Regions from separate parts of the Brevibacillus sp. genome, predicted to be linked through region 1. Evidence: riboswitches for the same ligand, from Rfam matches in the RefSeq annotation. Region 1 holds a riboswitch; each other region holds the start of a gene.
What was found. Region 1 has a riboswitch for cobalamin ahead of DEP07_RS00400 (ABC transporter substrate-binding protein). Riboswitches for the same ligand answer to the same signal wherever they lie in the genome.
Positions count from the first base shown of each region.

Region 2: another riboswitch for cobalamin. It lies ahead of DEP07_RS14745 (hypothetical protein); the one in region 1 lies ahead of DEP07_RS00400 (ABC transporter substrate-binding protein).
Region 3: another riboswitch for cobalamin. It lies ahead of DEP07_RS22870 (ABC transporter substrate-binding protein); the one in region 1 lies ahead of DEP07_RS00400 (ABC transporter substrate-binding protein).
Region 4: another riboswitch for cobalamin. It lies ahead of DEP07_RS01100 (ABC transporter substrate-binding protein); the one in region 1 lies ahead of DEP07_RS00400 (ABC transporter substrate-binding protein).

Region 1 covers NZ_DOTK01000003.1:10,365-16,402, reverse strand. The annotation lists gene DEP07_RS00415 (methyltransferase domain-containing protein) at 1-824, opposite strand, end outside; gene DEP07_RS00410 (heme ABC transporter ATP-binding protein) at 821-1,627, opposite strand; gene DEP07_RS00405 (FecCD family ABC transporter permease) at 1,624-2,661, opposite strand; gene DEP07_RS00400 (ABC transporter substrate-binding protein) at 2,709-3,746, opposite strand; cobalamin riboswitch at 4,046-4,255, opposite strand; gene DEP07_RS00395 (M24 family metallopeptidase) at 4,273-5,364, opposite strand; gene DEP07_RS00390 (ABC transporter permease) at 5,550-6,038, opposite strand, start outside.
Region 2 covers NZ_DOTK01000047.1:72,864-78,901, forward strand. The annotation lists gene DEP07_RS14735 (bifunctional 2-methylcitrate dehydratase/aconitate hydratase) at 1-388, opposite strand, end outside; gene mmgD (citrate synthase) at 428-1,537, opposite strand; gene DEP07_RS14745 (hypothetical protein) at 1,527-1,772, opposite strand; cobalamin riboswitch at 1,926-2,124, opposite strand; gene DEP07_RS14750 (YhgE/Pip domain-containing protein) at 2,249-4,924, opposite strand; gene DEP07_RS14755 (FecCD family ABC transporter permease) at 5,167-6,038, opposite strand, start outside.
Region 3 covers NZ_DOTK01000078.1:36,247-42,284, reverse strand. The annotation lists gene DEP07_RS22885 (NAD(P)H-dependent oxidoreductase) at 1-619, opposite strand, end outside; gene DEP07_RS22880 (alpha/beta fold hydrolase) at 659-1,453, opposite strand; gene DEP07_RS22875 (winged helix-turn-helix transcriptional regulator) at 1,563-1,931, shown strand; cobalamin riboswitch at 2,086-2,283, shown strand; gene DEP07_RS22870 (ABC transporter substrate-binding protein) at 2,434-3,600, shown strand; gene DEP07_RS22865 (FecCD family ABC transporter permease) at 3,629-4,684, shown strand; gene DEP07_RS22860 (ABC transporter ATP-binding protein) at 4,704-5,471, shown strand; gene DEP07_RS22855 (class I SAM-dependent methyltransferase) at 5,486-6,038, shown strand, end outside.
Region 4 covers NZ_DOTK01000005.1:73,781-79,818, forward strand. The annotation lists gene DEP07_RS01095 (FecCD family ABC transporter permease) at 1-979, opposite strand, end outside; gene DEP07_RS01100 (ABC transporter substrate-binding protein) at 981-1,964, opposite strand; cobalamin riboswitch at 2,113-2,254, opposite strand; gene DEP07_RS01105 (MBL fold metallo-hydrolase) at 2,390-3,337, opposite strand; gene DEP07_RS01110 (YbaK/EbsC family protein) at 3,436-3,921, opposite strand; gene DEP07_RS01115 (helix-turn-helix domain-containing protein) at 3,981-4,538, opposite strand; gene DEP07_RS01120 (MerR family transcriptional regulator) at 4,684-5,442, opposite strand; gene DEP07_RS01125 (hypothetical protein) at 5,563-5,733, shown strand; gene DEP07_RS01130 (manganese-dependent inorganic pyrophosphatase) at 5,792-6,038, opposite strand, start outside.

The sequences.
Region 1 (6,038 bases):
CCCGCCGCTTCCAAAAGCAGATGCAGCTCTCCCGGCAACAACAGCGCCAGCTCCCGCTCCACTCTGTAGCGCGGCTGTTCCATCTGCTCCAAAAACGTCTCGTACGTCAGCGTGTAACGAAATTTTTGCTCGGCCAAAAGCGTTTCTCCCTCCACCTTTTGGTAAACCATCCGGTCAGGGAAAACGAATTTGCGCTGCATGACGGACCACTTGCTGTTGACGGGCGGAAGCAGCAAGTCAATCGCAACCGTCCCGTTCGCGGTCAAATGCTGTCCGATCACCGCGAGGAACTGTCGCTGCTCCGCTCTACAGGTCGCCTGCTGAAAGATGCCTTCCGGAAGCAGTATGTGCGTGAAGGTGGAATCGAGCTGCAATTCGCGTACATCTTGCTCCACGAGCACGAGCAAATCCTCCTGGTCTTTCAGCATGCGCCGTTTCTTTTTCGTCGCCATCTCCAGCATGTCCGGACTGTTGTCCACGCCGCAGACGGACAGCCCACACCGCGCCAGCTCAATCGCGATCCGCCCCGTGCCTACCCCAAGCTCCAGCACAGACACGGGAGCGAGCTGCGCTTCCTGCATGAGCCAGTTGCGATAAAAGGCGATCCCCGCCTTGCCCGCGAACTGATCGTAGTAAGTGGCTTCCAGCCCGATGTATTTGGCTTCAGGCAGAGGCAGATGCCGCCCTTCTCCCTGCATGCCGCACGTCGTACAGACGGAGCCTGCCAAATGTGAAAAAGGCACCCCCGGTGGGACGCCATTTTTCGTATCGCCTAACCATTCATCGTATCGAAATTTGCATACTTGGCAGCTGTAAACACTCATAACGCTTTGACCTCCTGTCGAGATTGCTCGTTGCGCAATGCTTCGGAAAAGAAATAGACGTGTTTTTTCCCTGTGCGCGGATGAGTGATTACTTCCGTTTCTACCCCGAACACATCCCGAATCAAGCCGGGTTCCAAAACCTCATCAGGGGTGCCGGAAGCGACCAGCTCACCGTCGCGGATGACGTACAGCCGATCACAGTACATCGCGGCGATGTTGAGATCGTGCAGCGATGAAAACACGGTAATTCCGAGTGTTTTGACCAAATCCATGACTTGCAGCTGATACCGGACATCCAGATGGTTGGTCGGCTCGTCGAGAACGAGAAACTCCGCTTGCTGCACCAGCGCCCTGGCAATCAGCACACGCTGCTTTTCCCCGCCTGACAAGGAAAAAAAGCTGCGCTCGGCATAAGCCTGCATCCCCACTCGTTCCAGCGACTCCTCACAAATGCGGCTGTCGGCTGTCGTGTCCGTTTGAAACAGCCGCTTATGCGGTGAGCGGCCCATCATGACTATCTCCATGACCGTAAAGTCAAATTCGACCGAGCTTTCCTGACGAACCACCGCCATGCGCTGTGCATTTTGCCGGGCAGACAGCTGGTACACGTTGTCATCGTCGAGCGAAATCAATCCGCTGTACGGCTTCAGCACGCGATAAATGCTTTTGAGCAAAGTCGACTTCCCGCTGCCATTCGGCCCGATCAGCCCGACGAACTCACCGGAGCGGACCGTCAGACTGACGTTGTGCAAAATCGTTTTGTTTTCCAGCCCGACTGTAATGTTCTCCACATTCAGATTCATCGTCCGCTACCTCCGAAAGAATAAGAACTGCGCAGCATCAGCCAAATAAAGAACGGGCCTCCGCACAACGCCGTGATGATCCCGATAGGAAGCTCCTCCGGGGCAAAAGCAAGCCGGGCAATCACGTCCGCCCAGATCAGAAAAATCGCTCCCAGCAAGGCGCTGACAGGCAAGACGCGTCGGTGATCGGAACCGACGATAACCCGCACGATATGCGGCATCATCAAACCGACAAATCCGATCGCTCCGCTGATCGAGACGATGACTCCCGTGAGCAGGGCCGTAATGACCAACAGCAGCTTGCGAAATTGCACCGTGTTGACCCCAAGCGTCCCGGCAGACTCCTCGCCCATCAGCATCGCATTCAACGAACGATACTGCGCCAGCAGCACGATCAGACAAATGACCACGATCAATGTCGGGATGGTCAAATACTCCCACTTGCCGCCCGCGAGACTGCCGCTCATCCAGAACAACACCGAGCGGATGCCGTGTTCGTTTGGCGCAGAAAAAATGATCAGACTCGTAATCGCCGACAAAATCGCAGAAATGGCAATCCCCGCCATGAGCAAGCGCACGGTCGAGTTTTGCCCGCCGATTCGCGACAAAGTAAAAATAAGCAGGATCGAGACAAGCGCCCCTGTGAAAGCGCCAAACGACAGGGCGAATTGTCCGTACATGCTGAATGCTCCGAACAAAATCACCAAAGTCGCTCCAGCCGATGCTCCCGAGGAAACGCCTAATATGTACGGATCTGCCAGGGAGTTGCGAACGAGAGACTGAATCGCAACCCCCACAACAGATAGACCAGCCCCGACAACTGCCCCCAACAGGACGCGGGGAAACCGAATATCCCAGATAATTGTCTGCTCTCCTTTTGACCAATCCACTTCGATCCACTGATTGGTCAGCGGAAGATTCGATAAGGCAATTTTCCATACTGTCGCTGGTTTGATTTCCACCGAGCCGAGTGTTACCGCAAACGTAATCGAGACGAGCAACCCGATCAGCAGGGCAACGATGATGAAGGGCATCTTGATCTTATGCAGGGCCGTTCCCTCCTTAATTAAGCAGCCGTTCTTTATTTGAATTTATCCGGGTACAGTCCTTCGCCGAGGATTTTCAGCGCGATCGGTGCGCGTACCCCTTCGGAAGCTGCGGACAATGGCAATACAATCAAACGTTTGTTTTGAATCGCTGGCAAGTCAGCCAGTTCCTTTTTGGCGAGCAAAAACTCTTTCTTCTGATCAATCGTTTTGTCGCCGTAATCCACGACAACGATAACGTCAGGCTTGCGGTTCACGACTTCTTCCCAGCTCACGGTTGCCCAGCCTTTTTGAATGTCGTCAAACACGTTTTTGCCGCCTGCCGCCTTGATCAGGGCAGTCATGTAGTTGTTTGCAGCTGTGAACGGCTGATCTTCTCCGCTATCGTACACAAACACGCTGAGCGGCTTGTCCACGGTACCGATTTTGCTTGTCGTTTGTTCCATTTCCGCTTTCATTTTGCCAATCAGTTCGTTCGCCTTGTCTTCCACGCGGAAAATGCGGCCGATGTTTGCAATGTCAGCGAATACGTCGTCAATAGTCGGGCCCGGCTTGTTGGAAGACTCTTGCAGGTACGATTTGACCCCTGCTTTCTCCAACTCCTCCATCGAGCCTACACCTTTATCGCCAAAGGCGCTTTTCCAGCCTGCATACACAAAGTCAGGGTTGGCAGCCATCAGCACTTCTTTCGTCGGGTACTTGTCGGACAGCACAGGCACTCTGTCGTAGTCAGCTTTCAACTCAGGCAAAATTTGATCGTCCAAATACGCAGTCCCGGCCATTTTGTCAGCCAGACCGAGAGCGAGCATAATTTCCGTCACGTGCTGGTTCATGGTGACAGCGCGTTTTGGTGCTTCCGGATAAGTCATTTCGATGCCGTTGTTGACGATTGTCACTGGCTTGTTTTCGCCAGCGGCAGGCTGGGCAGCTTGCTCCGAGCCTGGCTTGGTAGCAGCTTGTTCAGGAGCTGCCGGTGTTGCGGAACCACACGCAGACATGAGCAGCATGATTGCAGTCACAGACGCGAACCAAAATCCTTGCAAGGCCTTCTTTTTCTTAGGTGTTTTATTCATTTGTTTTGTTACCCTCTCTTCTTTTCATGTTCTCTGTACGATGAAAACAATTGCTATGCAAATCGTAATTGTTACGAATTACATCTACACTATACGGAAAGCCGCTCCGTTTGGCAATACAGGAAATGGCATCTCCCCCTCTCCACGTGTTGCTGCCACGATGATACCCATAGAAAAAAGCACCTCCCAGTTTTCCAATCGGGAGGTGCTCGACATACGCAGACATATCTATAGAGCCAGCGTTTGTGGAGCGCCTTTTCTAAAGATTGCTTCTACATCTGTCCCATCCTCGTGGGTCGATTGCAAATGATCTCATGGCAGGTCTCCTGGCTCACGAATCAACATGCCTAGTTCCCTTCCCATTTTTCGTCTCGCGAAAAACAGTGGTTGCTGCGTACTAGGCACTCCTCGTTTACAGTGGCGGGACCGCGCCGGATTTTCACCGGACTTCCCTATTAAGCTGGCGGAACCAAACGATTCCAGCCAGCACCATCAGATTCATATGAAATTGTGTGTTTCGTGATCGTTAGCCAATCACAGTCAATTGTTTCGGGAACTTGCTCAATACTTCCACGCCTGATTCGGTTACGAGCACATCGTCTTCAATGCGCACGCCGCCTACTCCCGGTACGTAAACGCCTGGCTCGATGGTGAACACCATGCCCGGGCGAAGCGTTTCCTGATTTTGACCATGTACGGACGGATATTCGTGCACATCCATGCCCAAACCGTGTCCCAGTCGGTGCATGAAGTATTCGCCATAGCCTCGCGCGGCAATCAAGTCGCGAGCGGTCTTGTCGAGATGGGCAAAAGTCACGCCTGGACGAACCTCTGCAATCGCCGCCTCATTCGCCGCAAGCACTGTCTCGTAAATTTCGCGCAGTTGTTCGCTGACTTCCCCGACGGCAAACGTGCGGGTAATATCCGAAACGTAACCATCAGCTGCTACCCCGATGTCAAACAGCAGCAAATCGCCTTCCTGCACCTGGCGCGAACCTGGCGTTCCATGCGGCAATGCCGATTTTTCGCCTGCCAGTACCATCGTGGAAAAGGATGGGCCATCTGCTCCCAGACGCTTCATCTGAAATTCCAGCTCCGCGACAATCTCCATTTCGGTCTGACCGACTTTGAATTTTTTCAACGTCTCGCCAAGCGTATCTTCGATCAGTTGAACCGCATTTTTCAAACGGGCAACTTCATCTGCCGATTTGATCAGGCGCATTTCACGAAGCGGTTCTTCCACATCGGTGTAGCTCTGCGCACCGACGGCTTGTCCCATGGCTTCGAAGCGTTCTACCGTCATGTGGCTTTTCTCGATGCCCAGCTTGGACAAGCCCGCTGGCAACGCCTGCTTGAGAATCTCGTACGGATTGTCCGTATCCGTATGTGTAAGAATCGTCTGAACAAACGATGCTGCTGCCGCCGCTTCCCGATCAAGGGCAGGCACAATCAGCGAAGGCTCGCCTTGGGCCGGAATGATCAGCCCCATAAAACGCTCGTGCGGATCAGTAAAAAACCCGGTCAAATAGTAAACATGCTTGGGAGAAGTGATCAATACCGCGTCTAACTCATGGTTTGCCAAAAAATCGTGCAGCTTCGAAATACGCTCCTGGAACAACTGCGTCACCTTCTCTTTCGACAATATTCTACCCCTGAGAATACCATTTTCCTGCCTAAAAAAGAAGAGAGAAGCGGAAAATTCTCTCATGAATCCTCCAGCATATGCCCAAAGAAAATAAGCCAGCAGACGCGAAAAAAGGGGCAGCCTGGACGCTTGTGTCCCTACTGCCCTTCGCACTACAACTAATTTTTCATCCGTGGATCAAGCGCATCCCGCAAGCCGTCGCCAATCAGGTTGAAGCCAAGTACGGTCAACATGATCGACAGTCCGGGAAAAATAACCGTCCACGGCGCTTTTTGAATGTATTGACGGGAATCGGAAAGCATTTTCCCCCACTCAGGCTCCGGTGGCTGCGCACCGAGTCCAAGGAAGCCGAGTGCCGCCGCTTCAATGATCGCAGTAGCAATCCCCATCGTCCCTGTCACGATGATCGGAGCCAGGCTGTTCGGCAAAATGTGCTGCATAATGATCCGGGAATCTTTCATCCCGATCGCGCGCGCCGCCATGACGAACTCTTCTTCCTTCAAGCTGAGAACCCGCGAGCGAACCAGACGTCCAAAAGTCGGAATGTTGATAATGGCAATCGCCAACAGCGCGTTTTGCAAAGACGGCCCCAAAATCGCGACAATCGCAATCGCCAACAGGATGCTTGGGAACGCCAGCATAATATC
Region 2 (6,038 bases), on a different contig from region 1:
CTTCTGCCAGGCGCACACGGCTCACATAGTCGGCTACAGCCAAAATGCCTCCCAGGTTGTCGGACGGATGTCCCCACTCGGCTGCCAGCCACGTATCGTTGTAGTCGAGCCAGCGAATCATGCATCCGATGTTGAACGCTCCGCGCACAGGATCAAGCACATACGCTGTGCCGGGAACACGGCTGCCGTTCGGAACGACTGTGCCCGGGACGATAGGCCCCAAAAGCTTCGTGCACTCGGGATAGGACAAGGCCAAAATGCCGCATCCGAGCGTGTCCAACAGTACGTAGCGCGCGGTCTGGAACGCCTCCTCGCTCGTAATCTCCTTCGTCAGCACATAGTCTGCGATCTCCTCCAGCAACTGGTCTGTTTTGGTGCGATCATTCATTTTCAACAAGCGACTCATTCCTTTCTGCTTGGATTGGATTTAGGCGTGGCGTTGGCCGATGTAGTTGACCCGTGGACGGAAAAGGCGGTTGTGGCTATGCTGCTCGATGACGTGTGCGCACAGCCCCACTGTTCTTGCGCTGAAAAAGATCGGTGTGTACAGCGGAATCGGAATCCCCAGCATCCAGTAAACCGGAGCGGCATAGTAGTCGAGATTCGGGTAAATGCCCTTCTCGCGCTCCATGATTTTTTCGCCTGCCTCGCACATCTGGTACAGCAAGTCGTCGCCTTTTGCATCACACAATTGCTTCAGGGCGTCCTTCATCATCAGTGCGCGCGGGTCGATCTTTTTCATGTACACGCGGTGCCCGAAGCCCATGATCCGCGCCTTGTTGGCCAGCTTGGACTCCAGCAAAGCTTCAAACTCCTTGACCGAGCCTGCCTCAAGCAGCATGTGCATCACCGCTTCGTTCGCGCCGCCGTGCAAGTTCCCTTTCAAGGAAGCGACCGCCCCGGTCAACGCCCCGTACAAATCCGACATCGTCGAGGCAATGACGCGTGCCGTAAACGTCGAATTAGGCATCTCATGCTCGCTGTACAAAACAAGCGAACGGTCGAAGATGGCTTCTTCAAAGTCGGACGGGATTTTGCCCGTGATCATGTACAGGAAATTCGCACTGTACGACAGCTCCGGCAGCGGCGCGATCAGCGCTTCCTTTTGAATCACGCGGTAGCTGTTGGCGACGATGTTCGGCACTTTGCCCAGCAGCTTGTAAGCCCGCTCCTTGTTGGCTTGCGCCGTGCAGTTGTCCAGTTGGCTGTCGTATCCGGCAAGCGCAGAAAGCCCGGTGCGCAAGCCGTCCATCGGATGCGTTTTTTCCGGCAGCAGCTTGAGCATGTCGAATACTTGGTTCGGTATGTCGTACTCGGCTTTCAGCTTTTCTTCCACTTCGCGCTTTTGCTGTTCGTTCGGCAACGATTCTTCCAGCAAAAGATGGACGATATCCAAGTAACGATGCGCTTTGGACAGCTCGATCAAATCGTACCCTTTGATGACGATTTCCCCTTGCTTCGTATCCAAAAAGGAAATGCTCGTTTCCGCAGCGACTACACCTTCCAGACCTGGAAAAAACTTTTCTTCAGCTCCCATTCTCTTCATCCTCCGCCCCGATTAAGTTGACCTTTAGACGTTGATAAGCCTTGTCGAGATTGTGCAAAAGCTTTTCTTGATCTGCCTGATTTTCTGCTCGCCTGATGACCTCTGCTTTTAATTTCGCGTAATGCGCTTTGATCGCGCTCGGGTTCTCTATCGTCAAGTTGTTCATAATGCACGCCTGAAAATCGTTGGTGAAATACTCCACCGTTCCAAACAAAAAATCACTCATCCGTCACGTACCCTCCTGAAAATCCGCACAAAAAAACAACTTCCGCAGAAGTTGTTAAGAGGCGAATGAATACCGAAATAAGCATGCTGATTGTGAAAATCAAAAACACGCCTATCCATCTCGCACTTAACACCCCCTATCCTCGTAGGTATTGATGTTGCGCTCAAACAGGCAGGTCTCCTGGCTTATGATCATCGCTTTTCGAACCTTCCCATTTTCGGCTGGCGAAAACAGTGGTATCTTCGAATCGCTCCCAATTACAGTTGCGGGACAGCGTCGGATTCGAACCGAACTTCCCTTTTAAGCAGATAAAAGTGTTGAATTTATCTGCACCTGTTTGTACACGTATGAAGTTTGCTCTCAATATATCAGTTATTTTGAAAATTAACAATTCTTTTCTTTGCTAAATATTGGATATTTCAGCCATAGAAAAAGCCAGCCCATCTACTGACAGGCTGGCATCATGGCCGAGCGGATTACCCGATGATCTTCGTTTTCTTCGCATTTTCCATCGATTTTTGAATCAGCCCGCTCAGCGGTCGTTTCAAGGCCAGCGCAATAAACAGACTGATGCCGATGAAGCCGCACAGCATGAGAATATCCCGAATCGCCGTCTCCCAGAGGACGCCCCCGACCCCTTCACGCAACAAACTGATCGCGTAGGTGAACGGCATAAACGGATTGAGTGCCTGGAAAAAAGGCGCCGTCATGCTGATCGGGAACGTGCCCCCGGAGCTGGAAAACTGGAAGACCATGAAAATGATCGCGATACCCTTGCCGACATTGCCGAATACCGACAACAGCGTATACGTGATCGTCACGAACACCATACTGACGAGCATCGCGAAAAGGACAAACGGAACTTTGTCCGCCACATACGCTTCCAAAATGTAAAAGTCACCGAGCGTAATACACAGTGCCTGGAACAGCCCGATTGTCACGAATGTGCCCAGACGGCCAAGGTACAGCTGGTACGGCTTGTAGCGTCCGTCCGGGTTCTCCGGGTCTGGTTTGAGCAAAGAAATCAGCAAGGTCGCTCCTACCCATAGCGACAATACTCCGTAAAAAGGCGACATTGCCGAACCGTAGTTGGGAATCGGATATTTGCGGTTTTCCTTGATCTGCACCGGACTTGCCAAAAACTCGCTCTCTCGCTTGATATCCCCGCGCAGCAGCTTGGCGAGATCGGCAAAGTGATTGTTCGCCTCGACCTCTCTCAGCTTGTCCGCCGCTTGCGCAATCGCACTCTCCAGCTTGGGCAGATCATCGCGCACCAGCTCGGCTACCCTGTGGACGCCGTTCTCCACCTCCGGCAGCTTGTTACGGACAAAGTCAGCCAGCTTGGTCAGCTCCGCCTCGGCTTGCGGCAAATCGTTTTGGATGAAGCCAGCCGCCTGGTCGAGCTTTTGCTTGATTTCTGGCAAATGCTGCTTGAGGAACGGCGCTGCCGTGTGGATCGCTTTGGCAAACGCTTCGGACTTGCTTTGCAACGTTTGCGCCAGTTCATGGACCCGCGCCTGAATCTGCGGCAGCTCCTGCTCGATTCGTTTCAGTTCGGCCAGCCCCAGCTCCAGTCCGGCTTTTGTCTCTTTCAAAATCGCCTCGATATCCGGCAGCCTGTCTTTTGCTTTTTGCAGCAGTTCGGCGGAATCGCCCACGACTGTTTTCAGCTTTTCGATGCCCTCCGCGATTTTCGGAACGATTTCGCTATCGTAGCGCGCCAGGATGTCTCCCAGCTCCGCACTCGTGTTTTTCGCCAACTGATTCAGACTCTCGATCAAGTCTCTTGCGGGCTTTTTCCCGTCTGCCAACGCTTTCGCTATCGTATCGAGAATCTCGATTTGCCGATGCATTTTCTCTTCCAGCTTATGGAGCCGCTCGGAAAAAGGCGTCAGCGGCTGCCCCGGAATGTAGCGGTTCAGCTTGTCGACCAGCGCAGAGGTGTGTTCGACGATACGCGCAGCTTTGCCTAGCTTGTCAGACACAGCCTGCACTTCGGCAGCTGTAGGCAACCGTTCGGGATTGATTTGCAGCAGCCTGTCTGTCAGTTGCACAAGCGCATCGGACGCCTGCTGAGCCAAAATGAGATTTTGCTTGATGAGCGGAGCGATTGTTTCAAAAGCGCCGTCATGCGCCGTGAAAAATTGATTGAGCCGATCGGCAAAATCGACTCCCTTGTCAGCCAATTCTCCGATGCGCGGCAAGGCGTTTTGCGCCGCCGAAACTATCTCAATTGCCTGACTGGCCTTTTGCGTGGCCGTAGTCACCGCATTGGTCACTTTGCCGAAGTTTTGGTCCAGCTCGACGATGCGCCCGACCGCCTGATCGATCATCGGCAGCTTTTCTTCCATCGCGATGACGGCGGAAGCAGCGTCGTTGATGCGCGGCCAGTTTTGCTGAATCTTCAAAAGAGCATCGGCCGCCTGGTTAATCTCGGGGATGCGCTTCTCCACTTCCGGGATGATTTGCGCTTTTTCATGAATGTCCGGCAGCTTTTTTTCGATCTCCAACACTTTCTGACCTGCCGCATGAATCTCCGGGAGCTTGCTTTCCAGTTCGAAAATGCCGCTCTCGATCTTGCGAATGGTCGGCAACTGCTCCTCCAGCTTCACGCCAATCTCCGTCAGCTTGGTCAAAAGCGCTTCGCTGACCGCTTCCGTGAAGCTCTCGTTGATCTGCTTGGCAATCGCCGATACACCCGAAGAGGTGATTTTCGGAGCTACGGCATTCACTTTTTCGTTGACGGTATAAATGACTTCGGGCCTGTCCAGCCGACCATTGACGATTCCGGTAATCTTTTCGGAAAAGTCGGCGGGAATCAGGATGCTGGCGTAATAATCGCCGCGATCCACGCCGCGTTCGGCTTCTTCCTTCGTCACGAACGTCCAGCCCAGCTTTTCATTGTGCTGCAAGCTTTTTAGCAGCTCTTCCCCGATATTGATCTCTTTGTCCATCACTGTCGCGCCCTTGTCTTCGCTCGTCACCGCAACCTTTACCCCTTGGGTATTGGCGTACGGGTCCCAGACTGACTTGATGTTCACCCAGTCGTACAGGCAAGGAAGCAGGATGATCGCGATGATCAGGAAAATCCCCGTCGGTACTTTGAAAATATTGATCCAGTCCGTCTTGTAAATCTGCCATATAGAGCGCATGTGTGTACCACCTGATTAATTAGGAATGAAGGGCGTCAAACACTTACATGACAGTCTACCATAAAAGGAAATTAGCGGGAAGGAAGCTGCCAATAGTAGCATTGGCCCCTGTCCGTCATTTTATGATTTTGCGGGCTGTGCCTTTTGGCGATCAGGCAGCGGCGCATAGAGCGAAAAAACCGCCTGTTTTGCTAGTTTCGCAAGACAGACGGCTCCTCTTGGGTTATTTTTGCCTGCATGTGCTATGTTCGCTTCTTTTCCACCCGCACCAGGTACAAAAAGTAGGGCACACCGATCAGCGCTGTCAAAATTCCCGCGGGAATCTCGACTGGCGGATTCACTCCCCGCCCGATCGCGTCTGCGATGAGCAAAATCAGCGCCCCGATGATCGCCGCTCCCGGCAACAACATCCGGTGCTGGTTGCCAAACAGCTTGCGCGCTATTTGCGGAGCGAGCAGCCCGATAAAACCGATGGAGCCAATCGCAGCGACGCAAGCGCCTGCCAATGCGACTGCGAGCAGCAACAATCCGTAGCGGGACTGGCTGACCCTAAGGCCAAGCCCCGTAGAGCTGTGCTCGTCCAGGCTGATAATATCCAGTTGCCGATGCAAGGCGAAAGCGGCAGGAATCAGGACACAAAGCCAGGGCAGCAAGCCGTATATTTCATCCCAGCCTTTTCCCCACAAGCTTCCCGCCAGCCATACGAGCGAATCGTTGGCTTGCATCGGGTATTTCACCAGAACAAATTCCGTCAATGCCTGGCAGACCGCCCCTACCCCCAGACCGACGAGCGCAAATGTACTCGGCTGCGCCCCGCTCTTTCTGGCAAACGCGATCAGGGCAAGCGCAACGGCCAACGCGCCCAGAAAGGCAAACAGCGGAAGCACGAGCGGAGATGCATGGGGGAAAAATAAAATAATCGCTACGGCGAACAAGCCCGCTCCTTTTGTCACCCCGATCACATCCGGGGAAGCAAGCGGATTGCGAATCATCCCTTGCAAAATCACTCCGGAAATCGCGAAGCCCGCTCCCGCCAAAATCGCCAGGATCGCCCTTGGCAAGCGGTAGTTTTCCACGATGAACGACAGCGAGGACGACTCTCCGGTCCAAATCG
Region 3 (6,038 bases), on a different contig from region 1:
TCGGGCGCGGCTCGTTTTTGCGGTAGCCAAAGGCAACCATGCAGGCTACGCCGAAGCGTTCCTTGTCCAGCAGTCCTTCAGCTTGCAGGAGTTCCTCTGCCTGTTTTTTGTCGAAGCCTTCGATCGGGCAGGAATCGATGCCGATCATGGCGGCTGAGGTCATCATGTTGCCAAGGGCGATGTACGTTTGTCTGGCTGCCCATTCGAACATGACGCGCTCGTCTGCAAACAGCTCAAAATCTTGCTTCAAAAATTTGTCGTACATGGCGCTTTTCGCGGTGATGACGTTTTCCGGCAAAAGCTGCACGTTTTTCATCTGGTTCATTACGTAGTCGGAATCAGCCGCCATCTCTTGCTTGGTACGCGCCAGGATGATGACAAAATGACTCGCTGTAGCCAGTTGCTTTTGCGCTCCCCAGGAAACGACAGACAGCTTGTCGCGCAGAGCGCGGTTTTGCACGACGAGAAAGTTCCAAGGCTCAAAACCGAATGAGCTGGGAGAAAGGCGAGCCGTTTCCATAATGAAAGCGAAGTCTTCTTGTGCAACCGTTTTGTCTGCGGCAAATTCTTTAGTGGCGTGTCTGGTTTCGTATGCTTGCAAAATCTGTTCTTTTTGGATCATGTTATCCTCCAGATAAGGTAAGTTATTTTGGGGAAGTCATCGGGTAGAACGGACAAAGGACAGGACGGTTTCGATCAGCTCTGCCTCCTGCTCCCACAGTACCAGGTGCCCTGAAGCGATCTCGTGGTAGCGCGCGTCAGGCAGGAGAGCGGCCATTTCCCTTGTCTGCTCCACAGGCACCATGCGATCGTAAGTCAAGCCGATGGCCAGTGCTGGGGCAGTGACTTTGCCAAGCAAAGGCCGCAGGTTGATGCGAGTGTCAAGTTCGGCCTGTTTGCCAGTACCTTCGGCAAGTGTCGCAGCCAAATTGGCGGTAAACTCATGCAACTGCTCCAACGTTTGAAACGAGCTGTAAAACGCCGGGCTGAGGCCAGTGTGGATGGCGAATTGGGCGAACAGCTCCCGATCCTGGCGGAACAGCTTTTGCCACAGATCGAACTGATAGGCGACAGCGAGATCGCTTTCTACCCAGCCCGCGATCGCTGTCACCGATTGGACTCGCTCCGGGTATTTGGCGGCGATGGCCGTTGCTACGACAGCGCCGAGCGAGTAGCCTACGACATGAAAGTGCGTAAAGCCTTCCTGCATAACTGCCTGCACATTTTGCTCGACCAGATCGTCCAGCTCCAGCCGCTCGCGGTCGTCTTGCGTTTTGCCCGAGCCGCTGTAATTGGGGGTGATGACGGTAAAGTCAGGTGCCAGCGCCTTGCCGAGATTGCCCCACGTGCCTTCGTAACTGCCTCCTGTACCGTGGATCAACAGCACGGCAGGCCCGCTTCCTTCTACTGCATATGCGACGTTTATGGGACCAACCTGAACGAATTTTTCCATGAGGGCCTCCTTGAAATCGTGTTTTACAAAAGTGATCTTACCGAATACACTGTAAAAAAGTAAGTACGCACTTTTTCGTTGAATACTTACCAAAAGGGAAGTGAGAACCATGGGGAACCAACAGGTGATTTATCAAATAAACGGCAAACAGTTTCAGTGTCCGATCGAGCTGTCTGTTTCCATTCTTGCAGGAAGATGGAAAACGACGATTATTTGCCAGCTGCTGAACGGGAAAAAGCGGTACGGTGAGCTGAAGAAAAACATCATGGGCGTGAATCACAAAATGCTCGCGGAACAGCTGCGGGAGCTGGAAGAGTCGGGGATTGTGCTGCGGCATGTGTACCCGGTCGTTCCGCCAAAGGTGGAGTACGAGCTGACAGAGCGGGGAGAGGCACTGCGTCCCGTGATTGAATACTTGATCAAATGGGGAGAGCAGTTTGGCACGCCTGTGGCGGATGAAGTGGAGCCGACTGCCTAAAACTGCTGAAAGCACCGGGCCATAATCGCATACGACAACCATACGACCACCTGAGAACGGCGGATTTTTTTCGGGCGAAGGCAAAAAAGGGAAGGAAGCGGCCGATTTGTTTTTACGGTCCCCCCTCCCTATGAAAATAATGGTATAATCAGCCAAGAATAGCAGGCAGCTAGGTGCCTTTGCGAGAGCAAGGGGTAACAGGGAATCGGGTGAAAATCCCGAGCGGTCCCGCCACTGTAATTGGTGAGTTCTCTTTCCAACATGTCACTCGGTGTGGAGCATAACCATCGGGGAAGACGAAAGAGCGCGATGAGCCAAAAGCCAGGAGACCTACCTAGTTTGTCACACCCGTAATCCTTCGCGGAAAAGGTGAGGTGTAGGAAGAAGCTGCGACAGCTTGTGTCTATTTATTCATGATGTCGACTGATTACTTCTACACGTTTGCCTCGTCCGGCGGGACGGGGCTTTTCTATTGATCACAAAAAGATAGGGAGTGGAAACGATGCTGCAAAAGAACCGGAAAAGCTGGATCGGCAAAGCATGGCTGTTTGGCCTGCTCACGATTTTTTTGGTCGTGACTGGCTGCTCTGCTGCTTCACCGTCATCGTCAACGCCTGCGGAACAGAAAACTGAACAGGCGGTGCCGCAGGAAAAGCAGGAGCTTGCTTTTCAAGATTCCGCAGGGACTGCGATCACGGTAAAGCTACCAGTAGAGCGGGTGGTCGTGCTCAATCGCAACACGGCAGAAGCGATCAAGCTGCTGGGAGCCGAGCAGTACGTGCTGGCTACAGGCGACACGACGGTCAAAAATAACCCGTACCTCGGATTTGACAGCAAGCCGGATGTGGGGGAAACGAAGCAGATCAATCTGGAGCAAATCATCAGCTTGAAGCCGCAAATCGTCTTCGCCTATACGAATCGCCCAGACAAGACGCTGGAGGAAAAGCTGGAGCCAGCCGGAATCAAAGTCGTGCGAATGAACAACTATTTGCCGGAACAGATGGATGAGGAGCTGAAGCTGCTCGGAAAAATTTTTGATAAATCGGACAAGGCAGACGAATTTCTCGCCTGGAAGCATTCGATTGAAAAGCTGTTAGCGGACCGGGTGGCAGGCATCAAGGAGGAAGACAAAAAACAGGTGCTTGCCTTGTCAGCCGGATTTCTCAATACGAACGGGGGCTACCGGATTTTCCCCAGCCAGTCGTTGGACGGGAAGCCAGGAGTAGGGGAAGGCTACGCGACGATTCTGGCTGGCGGGAAAGACGCTGCCGACTTGCAATGGAATCCGGCGGAGGCGTCGACTACGATCATGGTCGACGAGGAATATGTGCTCAAGCGCAACCCGGAGGTCATTACCCTGCACGGCACCTGGCTGGGTGGCTACAATGTGAAGGATACGAAGCCGTTTGAGGAAGCGCTGCGCCATATTATGAGCACGACATCTGTTTCGCGGCTCAAGGCGGGGCAAAGCAAAGACATTTACTTTTTCTACACCAACTTTGTCGGATCGGACAAGCGGTATATCGGCAATCTCCAACTAGCCAAATATTTGTACCCGGATAAATTCCAGGATATCGATCCCGAGCAGTATGCCAAAGAGTATTTTGAAAAATGGTTAGGCGTGCCATACCAAGGCATTTGGCACTATTCGTTCAAAGATGTTCAATGACAGCCAAGGACAACCGCTGAGCAAGCCAGTGCAGCGACCGATCCAGGCCATCTATCACGGGAGCGTGAAAAGCAAGCTGCTCGTTTTGACAAGCCTTTTCCTCCTGCTGGTGTTGCTGACGCTTTACGCAGTCAGTCAAGGGGCTGTAGAAGTTGCGTTGCCTGAGCTTTTGGCTATTTTGTCCGGACGCGCTTCCGATGAGATGACCGCCTACATCGTATACGAGATTCGGCTGCCGCGCATGGTCATGTCGATCATTACAGGAGTTTCGCTGGCATGTGCCGGTGCGATTATGCAGGCGATTTTGCGCAATCCGCTGGCAGACCCTTTTACGCTCGGCGTATCGAGCGGAGCGGCTTTTGGAGCAGCATTGGCGATCGTGGCCGGGACGAGTGTGTTTGGCATCAACCTCGTTTCGAGTGGACAGTGGATGATCGCTCTTAATGCCTTTGTGTTTGGCTGTCTCGCTGTGGGCGCGGTCTACGGCATCGCCAAGCTCAAAAACAGCTCGACGACCGTACTGCTTTTGGCGGGGGTGGCCATTGGGCAACTGTTTTCGGCGGGCGTTTCCGGTTTGAAGTTTTTTTCCAACAACGAAGCGTTGAAAGACTTGGTCGTCTGGCTCATGGGGGGATTTTGGGGAGCAAAATGGCAAGTGCTGCACATTTTGCTGCCGCTCGTGATCATCTCGCTTGTCCTTTTGCTGAAATACGCCTGGGACCTGAACTCGCTATGCGCTGGCGAAGATGTAGCGCGAACGCTCGGCGTCAATGTCAAACAAGTCCGCTGGGTGTGCCTTTTGCTCGTTACCTTGATGGCCTCCGTCACGATTGCCTTCACAGGGATTATCGGGTTCATCGGGCTGGTGGCACCGCATATCAGCAGAATCATCATCGGGACGGATTATCGATTTTTACTGCCGTGCTCTTGCCTGATGGGCGCTTTGCTGTTGCTCTTGTCAGATACGGCGGCCCGCATGGTATTATCTCCGATCGAGATTCCGGTAGGCATCATCACCGCGTTGTTTGGCGCCCCGTTTTTCGTCTATTTGCTGTTGAAAAAGCGCAAGGACTACTGGGCATAAGGAGGACGGTCGGGTGTACATGCAGGTCAAGGATTTATCGATCAAGTACGGAACGAAGATGATTCTGAAGCAAATTCAGATGAACTTGCAAAAAGGCGAGGTCGCAAGCATCATCGGGCCAAACGGTGCCGGGAAAACAACCTTGCTCAAAAGCATGGCGTCGATTATCCCGGTGGAACGAGCGCGGATCTGGATCAAAGACAGAGACATTCGCTCCTATTCGGCTAACGAGTTGGCGAAAACGCTGGGGTACGTGCCGCAGCACACGGCTTTCGGCTATCCGTTAACGGTGTTGGAGACAGTGCTTTTGGGCAGGAAACCGTACATGCAGTGGAACGTGACGGCTCACGATCTGGAAGTAGCGGGAGCAATCATGGAGCGGCTGCAACTTGCGGAAATGGCGCAGCGTTATATGGACGAGCTGAGCGGAGGCGAGCGGCAAAAGGTACTGATTGCGCGAGCGCTTGCCCAAGAGCCGGAAATACTGCTGCTGGATGAGCCGACGTCCGCTCTCGATATTCGCCATCAACTGGAGGTGCTGGAGCTGGTTCGGCAGCTTGCCCTCCAGCAGCAAGTGCTGGTCGTGTTGATCATGCACGATCTGGAGCTGGCGGCCAGATATTCAGATCGCGTGTTTTTGCTGCAGCAAGGGCAAATTTATGCTTCCGGGCGGCCGGAGGAAGTGTTTACCTCTGCGAATATGGAGCAGGTGTACGGAGTAAAAGTCGAGATCGGGCAGGGCAGCAGCGGTCTGAAGTTGACGGCCACGCTGCCAGAGTCGCGATAAGCAAGGGGGAGAACATGTACTACGGAGTAAGGCTAGGGATGAAGTCCAGGGAAGCCTGGATGGAAGGGATGAAAAACTGGGAAGGCAAGCTGCCCGAGCGCATGACTGACGACCAACTGGAAGAAAGCTTTTGGGATCAATTTTTGCAGCGCAAAACGGCGGAAGCGGAGCCGGATGACTATGTGCGGGAGATTGGCAGGGAGCTGCTTTCCTTTATTCAGGAAGACGATGAAGTGCTGGAGATTGGGCCGGGATGGGGAAATTACACGTTTGCGGCGGCGAGCAAAGCGCGGTCGCTCACTTGCGTAGACAGCTCGGCGAGTGTGCTGGGCTATCTGGAGCAGGGGGCGCGTGCGAAAGGGCTATCCAACATGAGCTTTGTCCATGCCAAGTGGGAAGAGTACGAGCCGCCCGTCCATGATGTCGTGTTTGGTGTGAACTGCTATTATCGGATGCAGGCGATTGATCAGGCGATGGTCAATATGAACAATTCGGCCAGGCGGTTGGCGGTGATCGGGATGACTAGCGGACCGGAAAAGCCGCACTACTGGGATATTCATCAGCAGC
Region 4 (6,038 bases), on a different contig from region 1:
AAAACGCGGTCACGACGCCGAGCGGGATTTCCGTAGGAACGAGCAGCATCCGCGCCAGCGTATCCGCCCACAGGACGTAGATGCCGCCGCCAATCGCCGACATCGGCAGCAGGATGCGATGATCCGGCCCGACCAGCATCCGCACCAGATGCGGTACGACGAGGCCAACGAAGCCGATGATCCCTGAGATCGAAACCGCTGCCGCCGTCAACAAAGTCGATACGAGCAAAATAATGAGCTTCGTCTTGTCGACATTGACGCCCAGATGCGCCGCCTGACGCTCACCCAGGGCAAACAGGTTCAAGGAGCGGGCATAGCCAACCAGCACGATTACGCCGATCAGCACATACGGAATCAGCACATACGTAAAAGCCCAGCCGCGAAACGACAAGCTGCCCATCAGCCAAAAGACGATTTCGTTCACCGTCTGGTTCGACAAGGACACCATAAAAGAGACGAGCGAACCGAGAAACGCCTGAATGACGACCCCGGATAAAATGAGCGTCTCTGTTTGCAGCTTGCCCTGCGTCTTCGCCAGCGACAGTACAATCCACAGACTGCACAGCCCCGTCAAAAAGGCGACCACAGGCGTGCTCCATTCCCCGAGAAAAGCGAATTGCAAGCCAAACAGGATCAGAAAAGCGGCACCGACAGCAGCTCCGGATGCCACTCCCATCGTAAACGGGTCTGCGAGCGGATTGCGCAGCACCCCTTGAAATCCGGCGCCCGCAAGCGACAGGCAAGCCCCTACCAGGATCGCCAGGATGACGCGGGGAAAACGCACTTTCATCACGATTTGCTCGGACGAATCCGGCCATGTCACGGCAACCAAGTCCGACATGCCGGGGAGCTGATGCAACAAGATCAGCCATACTTGCGAAAGCGGAAGCGATGCCGCTCCCATCGAAATGCTGACTACCGCCGATGCCAGCAGGATCAGACTGCTGGCTCCTCCCCATAAAAGCAACTGCTTCTTCATTTTATTTCACCAGATCAGGGTAAATCGCTTTGGCTACCTCGATCAAACCTTGGGTAATCCGCGGTCCCGGGCGCGAAAGCAAATTTTGCTCCATCCCGAAAATCTGCTTGTCGCGGATCGCCTTCATCTTGTCCCAGCCGTTGCGGTTCGCAATGATGTCCTCCAGCTTTTTCCCTGTCTTGTCGTCCGTAATGCCTTTTGCATACAAAATGACGTCAGGATCGCTTTTTAAAATCTTTTCTTCGCTGATCGGGTTCCACCCTTGGGTATCAGCGGCAATGTTTGTCGCGCCTGCCAGTGAGATCAGCTCATCCAGAAATTCCCCTTTGCCCACCGTCCAGCCCGGCGAAAACTCCAGGTACACTTTTTTCTTGTCTTCCGGCTTCACCGCTTTGACCGCTTCCTGCACGCGCGCGATGTCCTGCTTCATGCTTGCGACTACTTTTTCCGCCTGCTCCTGTCTGTTTGTAATGACACCCATCGCCAAAATGTTGTCAAATATCTCATCCATTTTTTGCGGGTGAGTCACGTAAACAGGCATGCCTAACGTTTTCAGCTTCGCAGCGACAGGCTCATCCATCGAGATTCCGCCGATGACCAGATCAGGCGACTGGGCGAGAATCGCCTCTTCGCTCGGCTTGACGACACCGCCCACTTTCGGCTTCGTGGCAGCTTCTGCCGGATAATCGTCGTAGTCGGACACCCCGACGATCCGGTCGTTCAGGCCGAGTGCGAACAAAATCTCCGTTTCACCTGGAGAGGTGGAGACAATCCGCTGCGGCTCTTTTTGCAAGGTCACTTCTTTTCCCGTCGAATCTTTGACCGTCAGCGGGTAGACAGTGGCTTTGGCCGTTGTTTCCTGTGGTGTTGTCTGTGGCGCCTCTGTCTTTGGAGCAGGGGCTGTTTGCGTGTTGCCATTGCCTGTGCAGCCGACCAAGCTTGCAGCAATGACCAGGGGCATGAGCAGTTTCCACGAACGTTTCATATGTATAACTTCCTTTCTGGGCAACTGGTTGATTCTTAGCATAGAAAAACCCCTTCGCTTCCAGCGGGAAACAAAAGGGTCGACTTGCCAGGACGATCTGGTCACGCCAAAAAGTCCTGAACGGGCCGAACCTTTCCGCGAAGGCGCAGGCACATCATGCAAACAGGCAGGTCTCCTGGCTTGCGGCTTGCGACAGCCGCTTTACAGTGGCGGGACCGCGCCGGATTTGCACCGGCTTCCCTTTTCACCTCGTCCATGACAGACGAGGCACCTGCTTGCTGTATTCAGTTGTTTGTACCTGCAAGCTAAGACTCACCCACCATCATAGCATTCCTTGGCCAAAAAAAGAATGCGTCATTTTGCAGCAAAACGCAGGTCCAGGCTGCCCGTCAACCTGCAGCAGCCTTTTGCCTAACCGACGAAAATTACTGCTTGCGCTTGTGCAAGTAATCGATAATTCCCATCGCGCACACCTGCAAATCCAGTCGCAGGACGTTCATCACTTCATGCTGCTCGGCAATGCCGCGCGCTTGCAGATGCTGGCTGACAAGAGCGAACAGCCTGTCCCCCAATTGCTCCGTGCCAAGCCCGGCGGAAACGGCCGCCTCGCCTTCTGCCACGAATACGGGAAGCCACTCTGCCACTTGCCGATAGACGTCCTCCACTTCTTCCGTCATGCCAAAATGCCCGAAGTAGATACGCTGGAGTTCGCGCTTGCGAAAACGCTCGATAGACGCAAGCATCGCCTGCGGATCGAACTGGTTTGGAGACGTGGACGGCAAAACGAAATGCAATCCGTCTTTTTGGAGTTGCGGATAAAAAACGCCCGCTGTATCACCTGTGAACATGCCGCGGCTAACCGGATCGTAAATGCTGAAATGATGGTTCGCATGGCCGGGCGAATCCAAAAATTCAAGGACACAGTTCGGCCCGATCGGCAAGGTGTCTCCGTCTTTTCGCACCAAGATTCGCTCCTCGGGAATCGCCACAATCGGATCGAACAGGCGGTTGAAATCGTCCTGGTAAACGGCTTTCGCTCCCGCAATCAAGCGGCTCGGGTCCACCAGATGGCGCGCTCCTTTTGGATGCACCACGATTTTGGCCTGCGGGCATTCGCGCAAAAACAAGCCTGCCCCGCCCGCGTGATCCAGATGAATGTGCGTCACGATGATGTATTTGACTTGCTCCGGCGAAAAGCCGAGCTTGTGCAATCCTGCCACAATGTACGGCACGGACGGGCTTGGCCCTGTCTCGACAAGCGTCAATTGTTCCTCTGCTATTACATACGTTCCCGTCCGCTCCGCCCATCCCATGTCAAAGCCGTCAATCAGATGGATGCGGTGTCCCAAGGAAATCGGTTCAGTAGGTTGCATCGATTTTTCTCCCCCTGCCAACTTGATATCGTGTGAATATTTCCACTTTACCATTGATCGTGCCCGGATTCGAGAGGGCTTTGCCGTTTCTTGGCTGGTTACGGGCGGGAAGCGATGCGCGCTACTTCGCCATTCGTCATTTGTACCAGTTGCTTTGGCGTCAGCGAAAAAACAGCGTTCGGATGCCCGGCAGCCGTCCAGATGACTTCGAAGCGAAGCAAATCCTCATCAATCCACGTCTCAATCGGTTCCAGATGTCCGACGGGCGAGACACCGCCGATGACAAATCCGGTTTTTTCGCGCACAAAATCGGCATCTGCTTTTCCCGGCTTCTCCTGCATCCATTGCGCGAGCAGCTTTTCGTCGATCCGGTTTGTGCCGCTTGCCACGACCAGAACAGGCTTGTCCGTCGTCTTCCGGCGAAAAATGATCGACTTGGCAATTTGCGCGACCTCGCATCCGATCGCTTGCGCTGCCTCCGCTGCTGTGCGGGTGCTGTCCGGCAGTTCGACCACCTGATTGTCATACCCCAATTGTTGCAATCTCGCTTGCACTTTCTGCGCGCTTTCTTTTAATCGCTGCATCAGTTTTGCTCCTTTCCTTTTACACGTTTTCGTTAAATGAACGACAGGTATGGTTATAGCTAAGGCTCTGCGTAATACATCACGACCTGAATGACGGCTTGCTTTTCGCCTTCATTGCTGTACATATGGGGAACGTTTCCGGCAAAACGGATGCCGTCTCCTTCCGACATGCGAAACAGCTCGTCCTTGATTTTCAGGCAAAACTCGCCCGCGCTGACGGTAATGTACTCGTAGACGCCTTCATTGTGTGGAGCCGACGAGTAGCTTGCCTCCGGGTCAAGCTCGATGCGAAACATTTCCAGCTTGGTCATCGGATCAAAAGGAAACTGCAAATACGCCCGGCACAAGCCGTTGTCTTCGATGATGGGCGACACGTCTGCGATTGACACAAAAGAAACGGCACTGTCCGGCGCCTTCAACAGCGATGAGAACGACACTTGCAGACCTGTTGCCATTTTCCACAAGGTCGTCACCGTCGGCTGGGAATCGCCGCGCTCAATCTGGTGCAGCATGCCTTTGCTTACGCCCGTCAGCTCCGCTACTTTATCGAGGCTCAAGCCCCGCTTTTTGCGAATCGTCTCCAAGTTTGCTCCAATGATCGTCTGTATTGATTCCACCAGAGTGCTCCTCTCTTTGCATTTTGTATCAGATGATGAACAATTATATAACATAACAAACACAAAGAAAAATAGCGCCCAAACAAAAAAACTCCCCCGAACCGCCAAAAGCATGCGCGGTTCAGGGGAAGTTTTTCGCTAGTCATTAGGCTTGTGTGTAAATGACGACAGCGTCGCGCAGGAATGCTGCCAGGCCAGGCTGCTCCTTGTCGTAGTAAGCCGTAAATCTCGGATCATCGACATACATCTGAGCCACGCCTGCGTGCGCCTCCTTGCTGTAGCTGTCCCAGTAAAAGCTGAGCCACTGGCGATGCAAATCGGCTGCCTGCTGGGCCAGCTCGCTGCCCGGATCGCCGCTGGCAAACGCTTGCTTCAGCGTCGCGTGCAGCTTTTCGTTCAATTGCTCGACTTGCGCATACTCTTCCTCGCTCATCTCTTTGATTTTCCGATTGGCACGCTCTACTCGCTCGTCGCCGTACTTGGCCCGGATTTCTTCGCCGTACTGCTGCTCGTTGTCGTGAATCAACTGCTGTTTGAAGCCTTCGAATTTCTGTTTGTCTGTCATTGTTTTCGTCCCCTCTCGCTGCGCCAAAGTCAGATCGACATTCGCAATCAGCCGATCCAGCTGCGCCCGTTTTTCCAACAGCTTCTCCCGGTGCTCCCGCAGTGCCCGCTCCGCATCAAAGGTGGGAGAACTCATGATTTCCTTGATCTCCTCCAGGCTGACACCAAGCTCGCGGTAAAACAAAATTTGCTGCAACCGATCCACTTCTGCCTGCCCGTAAATACGATACCCGGATGAATTGATTCTCGCCGGCTTGAGAAGGCCAATCTCATCGTAGTAACGCAATGTCCGGGTGCTGACACCTGCCAGGAGACCCAGCTTTTGCACGGTATATTCCATCGTGTATCCCTCCTGACAAATTCATCGTACACATTTACGCACCGGCAAAGTCAACAGTAGTAGCAGCAGGAAAATAATGTTATTGTAAAAGCAAGCCATTGTGAAAAGGGGGAATGTCTTTTGCTCTATTTTCTCATCGCAGTAGCAGCCACCTTCATCGCGGCCTTCTTTTTTACAGGGTCTGTCAGCTTGCGGGCCAGAGACAAGCACGCCGTCCACCACTACAGCGACGACGCCTATGCTCACCAGACGATGCATCATTTGCAACAGCACAACAACAATCCGTTTTGAATGCATGAAAAAAGCTGCCCAGACCAATGTGTCCGGGCAGCTTGCTTTTTTCTAACAATTACAGAGCTTGAAACGTATCTGTCAGTACAGGAACGATTTGCTTCTTGCGGGATACAACGCCTTTGAGAACCGCTTTGTTGTCTGCGAGCGTAACGTTGTACGCTTTTTCTACTGCCTCGGTTGCTTTGCCGAGCGCCAGCGCAACGGAATCGTTGTTCAAGATGTCTGTCACCACGAAGACGAACAGGTCCAGACCTTTTTCCGCAATGATCGCGGAGATCGCTGCTTCCAGCTCGCTTTGGCGG